DNA from 4 places in the Virgibacillus proomii genome. Region 2 is predicted to be linked to each of the others. Evidence: predicted binding sites of a transcription regulator. Region 2 holds the regulator's gene; each other region holds the start of a gene.
The links. The regulator Rex, encoded in region 2, represses fermentation and respiration genes when NADH is low (regulators of the CRP and FNR family bind a similar motif). The targets are predictions, from matches to a motif close to TTGTGAAATATTTCACAA.

Region 1: BN1066_RS07085 (formate/nitrite transporter family protein) is a predicted target of Rex. The motif match lies at 1,642-1,659, and genes of this name have one in related genera.
Region 3: qoxA (cytochrome aa3 quinol oxidase subunit II) is a predicted target of Rex. The motif match lies at 1,557-1,574, and genes of this name have one in related genera.
Region 4: BN1066_RS14130 (nitric-oxide reductase large subunit) is a predicted target of Rex. The motif match lies at 1,258-1,275, and genes of this name have one in related genera.

What each region holds. Positions count from the first base shown of each region.
Region 1 covers NZ_FUFN01000009.1:984,641-987,848, reverse strand. Annotated here, with positions in the region: gene BN1066_RS07095 (D-2-hydroxyacid dehydrogenase) at 1-573, shown strand, start outside; gene BN1066_RS07090 (HAD-IA family hydrolase) at 734-1,294, shown strand; gene BN1066_RS07085 (formate/nitrite transporter family protein) at 1,719-2,534, shown strand; gene BN1066_RS07080 (LURP-one-related family protein) at 2,707-3,208, opposite strand, start outside.
Region 2 covers NZ_FUFN01000009.1:456,175-459,382, reverse strand. Annotated here, with positions in the region: gene BN1066_RS04855 (ABC-F family ATP-binding cassette domain-containing protein) at 1-891, opposite strand, end outside; gene BN1066_RS04850 (redox-sensing transcriptional repressor Rex) at 1,539-2,192, shown strand; gene BN1066_RS04845 (YdiK family protein) at 2,452-2,652, opposite strand; gene BN1066_RS04840 (CPBP family intramembrane glutamic endopeptidase) at 3,175-3,208, opposite strand, start outside.
Region 3 covers NZ_FUFN01000010.1:369,910-373,117, reverse strand. Annotated here, with positions in the region: gene qoxB (cytochrome aa3 quinol oxidase subunit I) at 1-305, opposite strand, end outside; gene qoxA (cytochrome aa3 quinol oxidase subunit II) at 344-1,309, opposite strand; gene BN1066_RS09770 (DUF1648 domain-containing protein) at 1,993-2,499, opposite strand; gene BN1066_RS09765 (GNAT family N-acetyltransferase) at 2,666-3,208, opposite strand, start outside.
Region 4 covers NZ_FUFN01000010.1:1,413,530-1,416,737, forward strand. Annotated here, with positions in the region: partial or broken gene BN1066_RS14125 (DinB family protein) at 428-562, opposite strand; gene BN1066_RS14130 (nitric-oxide reductase large subunit) at 1,355-3,208, shown strand, end outside.

The DNA of each region.
Region 1 (3,208 bases), 530 kb from region 2:
CATGCTCGTCTCAATCTAGAGATTCATCATCAAACAATGGGTATTATTGGTGTTGGAGCAATTGGACTGGAAACGGCCAAGATTGCGAAAGCTTTTGGTATGCAGGTGCTTGGTGTCCGCCATTCAGGAAAGGCCACCGATTATGTTGATAAAATGTACAAGCCAGATCAACTGAATGTAGTGCTCCCTCAATGTGATGTTGTTGTTATCACGTTACCATTAACAAAAGAAACGACCTATATGTTTACTAAAGATCAATTTAAACAAATGAAGGATACAGCTATTTTAATTAATATAGGTCGCGGTCCAATTGTAAAGGAAGATGATTTAATTCAAGCATTACGGCAACATGAAATTGCTGGTGCCGGTCTTGATGTGTTTACAACGGAGCCGCTTCCGGAGGATAGTCCGTTTTGGGAGATGGAGCAAGTCATTATTACCCCACATACGGCTGGATCAACGAAACATTATGATGAACGTGTTATAAAGGATATCTTTTTACCTAATTTAAAGCGATATCTTCAAGGAGAAGTACCACATATGAATCTAGTTGATTATGAGAAAGGATATTAACTAATTAAGCCATCCTCTTTTTTATACTATAAGAAAGTGTAAATTTTAGGGGTTTATAGTATAAGAAAAACGATAGCTTTCGCCATAAAGACTTGGCGATAAGCCAAGTCTTTCTAATAAAAGCGGATGGCAACTAATTTTGCAAATAAGGTGATAGAAAATGAACATATTATGGGACTTTGATGGAACATTAATCGATACATATCCCAGCTATACCAAATGTTTTAAACAAATTTTACCAGATGTAAGTGAACAAGAAATATACAATAAATTAAAAAAATCATTTGCGCATGCAATTGAATCTTTTCATATGACAGATGAGCAAGAAAAGGAAGTACGCCATTTAGTTGACCGTATATCACCAGAAGATGTGACTCCTTTTTCCGGATTGGAAGAGGTACTGCAATATGCAAAGGTAAATGTAATTATGACACATAAAGATCGTAAAAATGTTTTACGCATCTTAAATCATCATCATTTAACCGGTTATTTTACGGATATGGTTACAAGCGATGATGGGTTTCCACGTAAACCGGATTCTTCCTCTTATACGTATTTACATCAAAAATATCAGCTTGATTTAGCAATAGGAGACCGTAACATTGATCTTATTCCTGCAAAGGGGTTAGGCATAAAAACCTGTATTTTTCAAAATAAGCAGGTCGATGCAGATTATTATTTGGCTAGCTACTATGATTTTTTTAATGTTGTAACCAGGTGAATTTTTCTACGATGGTTCAAATGAATCAGGTTTTGTTGAAAATGGTTCAAAAATTAATCCGAAGCAATCCCCGTAAACAGAGGGTTTGCAGATAGGGGTTCGAGACTGCAAGATAGACCAACGGATTTTTAGCAACGTCATTTTTTACCACATTGTTTATCAAAACATCCTCTTTTCTTTATTACAGATATAGTATAATATACTATTGTATCCTGTGTTTGGAGGGCTGTTTCTAAAACAGGTTGGATGCCTCAAAGCAATATAGCTAACACGTGACGCTATATTGCAATGCTGTTTCAATTCAGCGAACGTAATCTTTCAGATGTATGGAAATGTTATATAATTATATGTGCATTATTTCACAATTAGTTTGTTGCTGTGTGTAGTGGATGTATTAAATTTGATAAAGGAGTTAGTTATTCCAATGGATCTTCAACCAATTGATCAAGCAGTTAATCTTGCTTTAAAAAAGAAACATTTATTAAATACGTCTTTCCCTAAATATATACTCCGTGCCATATTGTCAGGATTGTATGTAGGAATTGGCTTGATGTTATCATTTCGGTTAGCGGAAGGATTTTTTGATATTCAGTCACCGATGTCGACCATTATGTCTTCCATATTTTTTGGTATCGCCCTTGTTTTAATTATTTATGGGGGAGCCGAATTATTTACTGGAAATACCATGTACTTCACGATGAGTACCATTCGTAAACAGACAACGATTAAAGATACATTAAAAAATTGGCTTGCCTGTTATAGCGGGAATTTGATTGGTGGTATTATTTTTGCGTTATTAGTTGTAGGAACAGGGATATATGCAGTTACAGAAGATAGTCAGTTTTTAATGAAATATGCTGCTGCTAAAATGGACTTGAATATCTGGTATTTATTTTTCCGCGGCATCTTGTGTAATTTAATTGTTTGTCTAGCTGTTTGGATACCGATGAATATAAAAGGAGACGGCGCTAAAATCTTGGTGATGATGCTGTTAGTATTTGGTTTTGTTGCTTCTGGCTTTGAGCATAGTGTAGCAAATATGGTTACTTTTTCTTTAGCTTTAACAGCACCACATCCAGAAACGATAACTTTAGCAGGAGCTATTTATAATCTAATTCCTGTTACACTAGGAAATATTATCGGTGGTGGCTTCTTTGTCGGAGGAGTATACGCCTACCTAGCTTCTCCAGCTAAACAGAAATCAATCAACTTTACTGCTGATGAAAGAAAATTAGGTTAAAGAGGGGTCAAAAAGTTAACTCGAAACGTTTTATAAGCGAAAGAGTCTCGGCCAATATTTTAGACGACGAGACTCCTTGCTTTATATTAATTTATTTTGCATCTAAGATGTCCTAAAACTTAATTTTAAAGAAAATCCCCACTGCATGAGGGTTCACTTTATGCGAACTAAATTAATTTACGCTTCTTCCATTTGCAGCACTTGCTTGTTTGTTTTTTTCGATAGCATTAACACCCATAACGACAATGATAAATTCCTCCATCGTTAATTTATCTGTGTGATTCAATAATTCATATGCTGATGAAGAGAAGAAACTATTATTCCGTCTAAAGGATGCTATTTCATGATTTTGTTCATCATATATCGTGAATTCTCTAGAGAAAGCAGGAGAATGGATGTTGTATAAATCTCCATTACTTGTAGTATATGTGTACTTTTTAGAAAACGAGAACCAGCTCGTTTTTAATGTGCCAAGCATTACACCGTCTGCATTCATTACGATCCACTGACTGGAAAAGAAACCCTTGAACCTGCCCTCTGCTAGCTTAGTAGTATGTTGATCATATACGGTCACTCCAGATGAGAATACACTCTTTAAATCCAAATAACCAATCTTTTCATTTTGCTCATTTTTAATATCTGTGTATCCCGAGGAGAAGAAGTTGTCTGTTATA
Region 2 (3,208 bases):
TTTACGTCTACTCTGAGCACGCTTTGTGGTAGAAGCGCGCACAATATTTCGCTGAATAAATTCTTCCATTTTTTTAATTTCTGTCTGTTGCTTTTCATATTCTTTTAATTCTCTTTCAAAATCAAGCGCCTTTTGTTCTAAGTATTTACTATACGTACCAATATAGCGCTTAGTTTGGTGACGTGCTATTTCATAAACGATGGATACGGTTTTATCCAGAAAATAACGATCATGTGATACCACTACAACGGCACCAGGGTAGCCAATTAAGTAGTTTTCCAGCCAGTTTAATGTCTCAATATCTAAATGGTTTGTTGGCTCGTCCAAAATGAGTAATTTCGGCTTTTTTAGCAGTAGTTTTCCTAGCGAAAGACGTGTTTTCTGTCCACCACTTAATGTCTGGATTGGAGTGTCATAATCAAATTTATCAAATGCCAACCCTGTTAACACAGATTTCATTTCTGCTTCGTAAGTATAACCACCATTTTGTTCAAATGTATGTTGAAGATGATCATATTCATGTAATAACTTTTGATAGGCTTCTTCTGTTTGGTTTCCAGCTTGTTGCATCTGCTTTTCCAGCTTCCTTAGTTCAGCTTCTTGCTTACGTAATTCAGAAAATACATCAAGCATCTCTTGCCAAATCGTTTTTTCCGATTCTATCCCCACGTGCTGTGATAAATAACCAATTGTTAAACCTTTTGGCATGATTAATTCGCCTTGATCATAGCTCAATTCTCCAGCCATGATTTTCAGCAATGTCGATTTACCAGAACCGTTTCTGCCTACAATTGCAATTCGATCATTGTCTTTTACTTCTAGTTTTATATTTGATAAAATTTCATCAGCACCAAAAGATTTATAAAGCCCATTTATTTGCATTAATATCATATAATGTTCACCTCATCTCCCCTAGTGTATCTTACTTTACTAAATATAATCAATATAATTGTGAACTAGGTCACGACTTATTTCCAGTTTTCTGCTAGAATAGAAATATGGATCTAGTATGTATGACTTAAATTTTATTTTGTGAGATTTTTTTATCTTACAAATGATAAAGCAGAAAGTAGAAGGAAGAACAAAATTACCACAGCGTGATGCAGGTGGAACTTGATTACGTCCGTCTCGATTAACAGAAGATACTTTCATGGTAATATCGAAAGAGACTTCTATTGTGAAAATTTGCTTAAATAGAGAACATAGTAGAGTGAGCAATTATGGTATTCTATTACTAGAGGGGGGTAAAAACTTCTTGTATACCAAATGCTTTATTAAGCGTGCAGGCTTAAAATGAATGAAGATTCATTTCGTATTTTTATTCTTTAGCATACGAAACACAAGTAAAAGTATAGGACTCTGAATAAACCGTCCTGTTTTAAGTAAGAAATTTAGTTTGTAAAAGAATTACATTATTATGTAAGCGATACATAATAGAGTAATTCCTAAAAAATAGTTTCTTTTACATTTGTATGAAGATGCTTTATTTTAAAGTGAAAGATTATACAAATCTAACGAAAAGGAGAAGAAAAAGAATGATGGAACAAAACAAAATACCTCAAGCAACTGCAAAACGATTGCCCCTGTATTATCGATTTATTAATAATTTAAACCACCAAGGAAAGAAGCGTGTGTCTTCTAAGGAGCTTAGTGATGCAGTAAAAGTTGATTCGGCCACAATCCGGAGAGACTTCTCTTATTTCGGTGCATTGGGCAAAAAAGGATATGGATATAACGTAGAATACTTACTTGAATTTTTTCGTAAAACTCTAGATCAAGATGAAGTAACGGAAGTAGCCCTGATTGGTGTTGGTAATTTGGGTACTGCTTTTTTACATTATAACTTTATGAAAAATAATAATATTAAAATCAAAATGGCTTTTGATAGTGACCCTGAAAAAGTTGGTAAGACGATTAGCGATGTTCCAGTATACCACATCGATGAATTAGAGCATAAATTAGGAGATATTCATGTTGCCATTCTTACGATCCCAGCAGGTGAAGCTCAAGGAATGACAGAACGTTTAGTAGAACATGGTATCGAGGGTATTTTGAATTTTACTCCTGCACGAATTACGGTACCTAAGCATATTCGTGTTCACCATATTGATTTAGCAGTAGAGCTGCAAGCACTTGTGTATTTCTTAAAGCATTATCCATTAGTGACAGAAGAAGATGAGGAAGCAAAATAAAGTTATTTATTCTTGAAGATAATGGAGAAAATCTAATTAGTTGACGATAAACTAGAATAGTCATGCTAAATAGATATGCAGTTATTAATCGTTATAATGTTTTATTATCTAGGAAGGAATTTATATTTGTTTTAGAAGATCTGCCGTTTGTACGGGTCGCTAACCGCGCCCCTGAACTTTTGTTCTTACTACATACGAATTGATTTTCCTTGTAGTAAATATAGGAAAAAATAAGAAGAAAGAATAGAGCTGTTAACCGCTATTCCTTCTTCTTATTTTTATAGCGAAAATGAATGGACAACAGACGAATAGTGACTCCTATTTCAAGCGTCGCAAAAATTGCTAGTACAATGGTTGTGATATTCCAAACTGTTTCTTCTACACTTAAAATAGCAATATAGGTAAAGAATATGCCCATTATAAAATAAATAATCCCCATTGTTTTGGGTGAAATTTTCATGTTAAAGCCTCCAAAAATAAAAACATTTATCGATATGATTTTGTCATAACCCTTTCCAAAAGAAAACATGATAATAGGTTTAACCATATTGTTCGTATTTAAAAGAATCAAGCTGTTTCTTACACTATAGGAAAGTATAAAACTTTAGGCTTATACCGTATGTAAGGTGCCGTAAGACTCCCACTTCAAGAGCTTGAGTTCGTGCAAAGGGTGTAAGTGGGAGAAAACGGCACCTAAATGCCCGATTGGTTCAAGGGCCTTTAGGTCATACCCTTGTGGTACTAACATTCCGTGTTCCACGAAATGAAGTTTCACTTTATCGTATAAGAAAAAAGATAGCTTTCTAAAATATTGAGTGCTAGTGGATAAGAAAGGTGCTAAAGCTATATTTAGTAAAAACATCTACACCTTTTCATCTTTGTTTATCAACATAAAGCTTAATAACGATGAAATAAAGAACGTTTTGCTTGGTAATGTTGGAATGTCAAGTAGAATTACTTAAAAAAAGTATATATAATCGCTTTATAAATGTAGGATGGTCTGCAACTTATTTAAT
Region 3 (3,208 bases), on a different contig from region 2:
TGTGTCGTAAATATTTCATTATAATGCTGTGCATCCAACAGCGTGTTTTCAGGTACAGCAGTTTGCGCACGCATCATCAGCACATCTGCTCCACCTCGAAACAGCATTAATAATGCAGAAATCATATACATAATTCCGATTTTTTTATGATCAACAGTGGTAAGCCATTCACGCCATAAATAACCCCATTTTTTAAAATAGGTTAAGCCAACTATTATTGCAATAGTAGTTAAACCAATAGCAACCATAGATGCATATATAGCGGGACTTGGATGCGGTATCGCAAATCTCTCAAAAAAGTCCATACTTATCTACTCCCTCCCAAATAACTCCGATGCAAAGCTTAGTGCTGTCCTTCATGATGGTTTTCTGTTGTTTGTGAACGGTTGGCTTCAGAACTATCCGTTTGATCTTCATCAGTTTTCTCATGTTGTCCCATGGAGTGGCCGTCAGTGTTCGACCCATGAGTGCCTTCCCCTCCATGATGTCCTTCAGGAGGCGGCATAAAGTCCAAATGCGTACCAGTAAACGTTAATTGTCCTAAATGTCCAGGCTCTAATAACTCGACAAATTTATCTTCTGTAAGTGGTTTCGCAGTTTGCTTCACTTCTTTCACCCAATCGGCAAATTCCTGTTGTGGCATTGCTTTTACATTGAATGTATTTTCGGCAAAACCTTCCCCACTAAAGTTTGCATTCCTCCCCATAAATTCTCCTGGAGAATCAGCACCTAAATGCAAAGTAGTAATCATATCTGACATCGCATATTTTTGTCCACCAAGTTGCGGAATCCAAAAGCTCGTAATAGCTCCATGCGAATATAGTCTGAATTCAAGTGGTCTATCTGTTGGAATATACAAATAGTTAACCGTTTCGATATTTTCCTCTGGATAGCTAAAATGCCATTTCCAATCAGATGATGAAGCATAAATAACTAGAGGTTCCTTGTCTTTATAAACCTCTGGAGTAGCCTCGACTTTATACGTACTTTGGACTGAAATTACGGAAAGCACGGTAACAATAAGAATTGGAATACCAACACAAATTGCCTCTACAATAGCACTCCCCTCAATGTGCGGCGGTTCATATGAGTCAGGCTGTTTTGACGCACGATATTTAATCAGCATGTAAATCAACATTGCAAATACGGTAATAACGATAAACGACATAATCGCTATCGAAATCCATATTACATCAGCTTGTGTCTGTGCTTGCGGTCCTTTTGGATCTAAGACGGCTAACGGTTCACACCCTGTCAGCACAGCTATCATTGTAAGTAGAGCTCCTAAGATCGCCCATTTTAATTTCATCAGAGATACCCCTCCCCCTAAATGATGTTATATCTAGAAATAATTATTTAGAAGCATGATAAAATCACACTTTGAATTTCCGTTTTTCAATCTTAATCCTATAAAAAAACGAAAACAAGAGAATATACTAGTTGTCAAAAAATGTTCACGAAATTCGGTACAATAAATTGAACTTTAGTTGAATGTTTTGTGACAAATAGAAATAATTACATTAGTCACATTGCAAATATACACTTCAAACGCCAAATTGTGTAGATTTTCACAAAAAAATAACCTTTCCCTCTTGAACAAGAAAGTAAAACTTTTTTAAATGATTATGACTATTTGTTCCTATGATAATCTAAGAATCAATGAAGAATGCTCACAAGAACACATCTTTAGATTCGAACGGTTAGCGGCGTACGAACTTCTAAATTAATATAGCTTCTTCTTTATAGATAAACTTAGTTATAGGCAACCTGTTAACAATTAAATGTATTTGAGTTATCACGAAATCCAAAAAATTGTAAAACGATTTGAAATTTTATAATAGAAAAAGACTTCGGATACTAGCGAACTACTAAATAATAATAAACGTGGCAATATTTATAAGAAGTAGACTAGAATAAAACTTAATCTTTATAATCAAAAAAGATGATCCCCCTAAACAGTGATCACCTTTTTTACCGATAACGTTTTGCTTTTTATTTAATCTTTCTTTGTTGAATAAGTCCAACTATTATTGGAAAAAAAACAATAATCAGGATGATTGGTAACATCCAAACTCCTGAGCCGCCCCACCAGCCTAATGCGATAGAAACTTGTTCAAATAGGATAAAGGAAAAAATAAGTAAACAAATATTTTTTATCCTATTAACCATTTTTCTGCTATGCAAATAAAATTGTGCTGCATTCGATTCATTAAAACGCTTCGGATAATTATGGCTCTCTGGATATTTTTCAAGTATTTGTGTAAAAAGTGTCATAAACATCCCCATCACAGGTAGGATCAACAATTCTCTTTTGCTCCCCCAGCGTGTAATTTCACCAGCAGCATTAAAATGTGCGGGTATCGCCGAAGGAAGCTCCTTCCAAATCGCAATTAAAAAAATGAGTGTTCCCAAAAAACTTACATAGCCAACTCCATCCCAAATCCATTCACTTTTTGTTTTAGGAATCTTTAATTTAGGTCGCTCCCACGATTCAGACATAAACAATCCCCCCTTGCCCTGTAATACGAAGACACAAATCAAAAGTTACATTAAAGTAAAGATGTTATACAAAACCAAATTCTCAAAAATGATATCGTTTTCTAGAAAGAAACAACCTTTGAGAAAAAGCTCAAAGGTTGTTTCTTTCTTATTTAACATACCGTTACTATTGTTTTATTGTCGCTTTCTGATTCATATATACCTTTTGAACTTCGTATTGGAAGGCTAAATAACGGTATTTTTGTTTAATATACATCTCCCGCGGTGTATCTTCTCCATCAGCCAGCACGATTATCGTCTTATCAGGAAATGTATTCATAATAAATTGTTGCATAGCACTAGCAATTCCCTTGTTACGATACGCTTCAAGTACATATAATCCGTCAATTTCTGCAATATTTTGACCAATAATTATGTCTAAAGAACCTGAAATATTTCCCCGGAAATATGACAAAATTTGCAGTTTACTTGGATCTTGAAACTCTTGTTGATATGCATCACGTTGTGCATTTGCAAATTCCTTTCCAAATGCGCTATCTTGTTGATACTTTGTATACAAATAATGATCAAAATTAACTTCTGAAACAAGCTGAATGGTTAGATCTGAGTTTTCTTGGACACGGGGAAATTGATTGGGCTGAATTGCGAATAACTCTAAGTACGTATAGTCATAATTGCATGTTATAAAATAATGAATGAGTTCCTCAAC
Region 4 (3,208 bases), on a different contig from region 2:
CTTTTTTGTTTTTCATGTTGGGATAGTTTCCAACGTGATGTATATTTAAATTTGTCCCAGCATATTTATTATCCTTCCATTTCGATTAACTATTTTTTGCTTCATTTCTTTTATTTATTTGTATGGTATGTCGTTGTTTATGTAAGCAAAATATCGTCTGTTAAGCTTTCAAATTTCCCCAAATGTAGGATGAACAGCCGACATTTCTATAAGTGCATCTTTATGTATTTCATTAAAAGAAGCTTGTAATTACTGAAATCTTGATTCTTCCAGTAATTGTAGTAAATTTTTTGGGGAAGGAATATTTCAAGTGGTTCATTGGTTGCTTTCATTTTTTTGAAACGGTTCAAAATAGACGTTACATCTTTACGTTTTACTTTCTTAGTTGATACATTTAAGGATTGTTATATTAATTTACTGTTTCCTTTTCTATCGCATATAAATGAAAAATGACTTGTGAGATACTCCACTCTTTTTTACTCGGTTTTTGGTTCAATTTTTCATTGGATAGATCTTTTAAACAATTCAATAAAACTCCTCTTGTTTGCCCAAGTCTTTTCATTAACATATACTCACTTCTTCATCAATTTTGATAGATAAAATTACAATTGCAAGACGTCTAATCTCTTGCAGTGTATCTCCTTCCGTTCAGTATCATTAGCATAATAAGACCGTTTTGAAAAATAATTGATGTAGGTCAATTTTTCAAGAAGTAATTGCATTTTTGAACAAAAAATGACATTCACATTTATAAAGTATGGTTTGTGAGTAAAAATTGATGTAGGTCAATTTTTTTTTGTATTCACTTATTAAATAATAAAAACTAAAGAAGGGGAGTGATATACAAATGGACTGTAATTTGATGAACTAAAAACCCGAGATTAGCAGTCAAATAAGAAGTAAGTTCGGCAACTAGAATGAATGTGAAAGGTGATGTAATAGATTCACTTTTTGGCAGATACAAAATTATATCAATCCTGAGTAGGTAACGTATGATCAACATAGGATGTAGTATCCACCAAGCCTAGTATTCATGTTCTTTTACTAAACGCGACATACCATCTGCGATAAAACACGTTCATTTCTATTAACATATGAAAATCACCTAACATTTTTGTTTTAGTAGTTTCCGGTATGGCCAAGTTATTTCATTTTAATCAGTGAATAAGCAAAAGTATAAACTTTCTTATGCTGTATAAGTGCAACTATAAGCATTCGTATAAAGGCTTAGGGAATGTCTGGTTTTTTAAAGTTCATATGTGAATTGTTTAACAAAAATAATCTGACTGCTATCTCTTTATATTTATTTATAACTATATGTTTATATTCACAATTCGAAAAGAGGGGGATCAGAATGGATAAAAATAAGAAAAATATATTTAATTCGAAGGATAAACAGCCTACAACGGTTAATGGACTATTAAAATCTATCACAATCATTACACTAGTGCTCAGTTTTACTGCCCTTATTGTTGGGGGGGTCTGGATCTTTAAAAACCAAGCACCAACCCCATTAGAAGTAGTTACACCAGATGGGGAAGTCATTATGACAAAGGATTCAATTAAAGGCGGTCAGGCTGTTTTCCAAAAGTATGGACTAATGGATTATGGTACCTTACTTGGAAATGGTTCCTATATGGGACCCGACTATACTGCTGAAGCATTGAAAATATATACGGAGGGCATGCAGGATTATTACGCAGATCTAGACTACGGTAAAGCATATAATAAACTAAGTGATGAGAATGCAGCCGTGATAAAGGATAAAGTAATTTCTGAAATACGAAAAAATCGATTTAATGAAGATGAAAGTATCCTTTACGTTACGGATGCTCAAGTATATGGAATTGAAAAAGTAGAAGCATATTACCGTGATATATTTGTAAATGGAGATGGTTGGGGATTAGAAGCAGGATTAATTCAAGAGTCGCATCTTCCAGAGAAAGATCGTAACTATGTAGCGGAGGGAGATCAAATTGAACAAATATCTGACTTCTTCTTTTGGACAGCATGGTTATCTAGTACAAATCGAATCGGAGATGATATATCTTACACAAATAACTGGCCATTTTATGAAGATGCAGGAAATACGATGTCTTATTCTGCTATACTGTGGAGTGGTGTAAGTATAACCATCCTTGCACTATTTGTGGCAATTGTTCTATTTGTTTTCTATAAATATCATTTTGGCATGACACCAGCATTTACGAAGAATAATTACCCGGTCTATAATTTAAGAAATAAAGCAGTAACCACATCACAAGTTAAATCTGCCAAATTCTTCTTACTCGTTACTATAATGTTCTTTGTTCAAGTGATGTTTGGCGCTTTATTAGCTCATTATTATACTGAACCAGACGCCTTCTTTGGTATTAAATGGATCTATGATCTATTACCATTTGAGGTTGCAAAAGGCTATCATCTACAGCTAGCCATTTTCTGGATTGCAACAGCATGGCTAGGTATGGGGATCTACTTTGCACCAAATGTTGGTGGTATCGAACCAAAACGTCAAGGATTCCTGGTTGATATTTTATTCTGGGCATTAGTTGTCGTTGTTGGTGGCTCCATGGTTGGTGAGTGGTTAGGCGTCAAAGGGTTCCTCGGTAACTTATGGTTCCTACTCGGTCACCAAGGCTGGGAGTATTTAGAGTTAGGACGTGTGTGGCAAATTGCCCTTGTAAGCGGATTGGCGATATGGCTCTATATCGTATATCGTGGAATCCATCATGGACTTAAAAAAGAGCGAGATAAAGGTGGATTAATCCACTTATTATTCTATGCATCGATCGCAGTCCCAGCTTTCTATATATTTGCATTTTTCGTTACACCTGGACAAAGCTTCACGATGTCAGACTACTGGCGTTGGTGGGTAGTTCATTTATGGGTAGAGGGAATTTTTGAGGTATTTGCTGTTGTCATCATTGGGTATATGCTAGTAAGCATGAAACTTGTAACGAAGTCATCGGTTGTTCGAATGTTCTATTTCCAAATTATTTTATTACTTGGAACAGGTGTATTAGGGGTTGGTCACCATTACTATTACAATGGTTCACCAGAGGCATGGATAGCAGTTGGTGCTGTATTTAGTGCCTTAGAAATTATTCCATTAACATTGTTAGTGCTAGAGGCTTACGATCAATACAAAATGATGCGTGCCGGCGGGGTAGATTTTCCATATAAACTTACATTCTGGTTCTTAATCGCA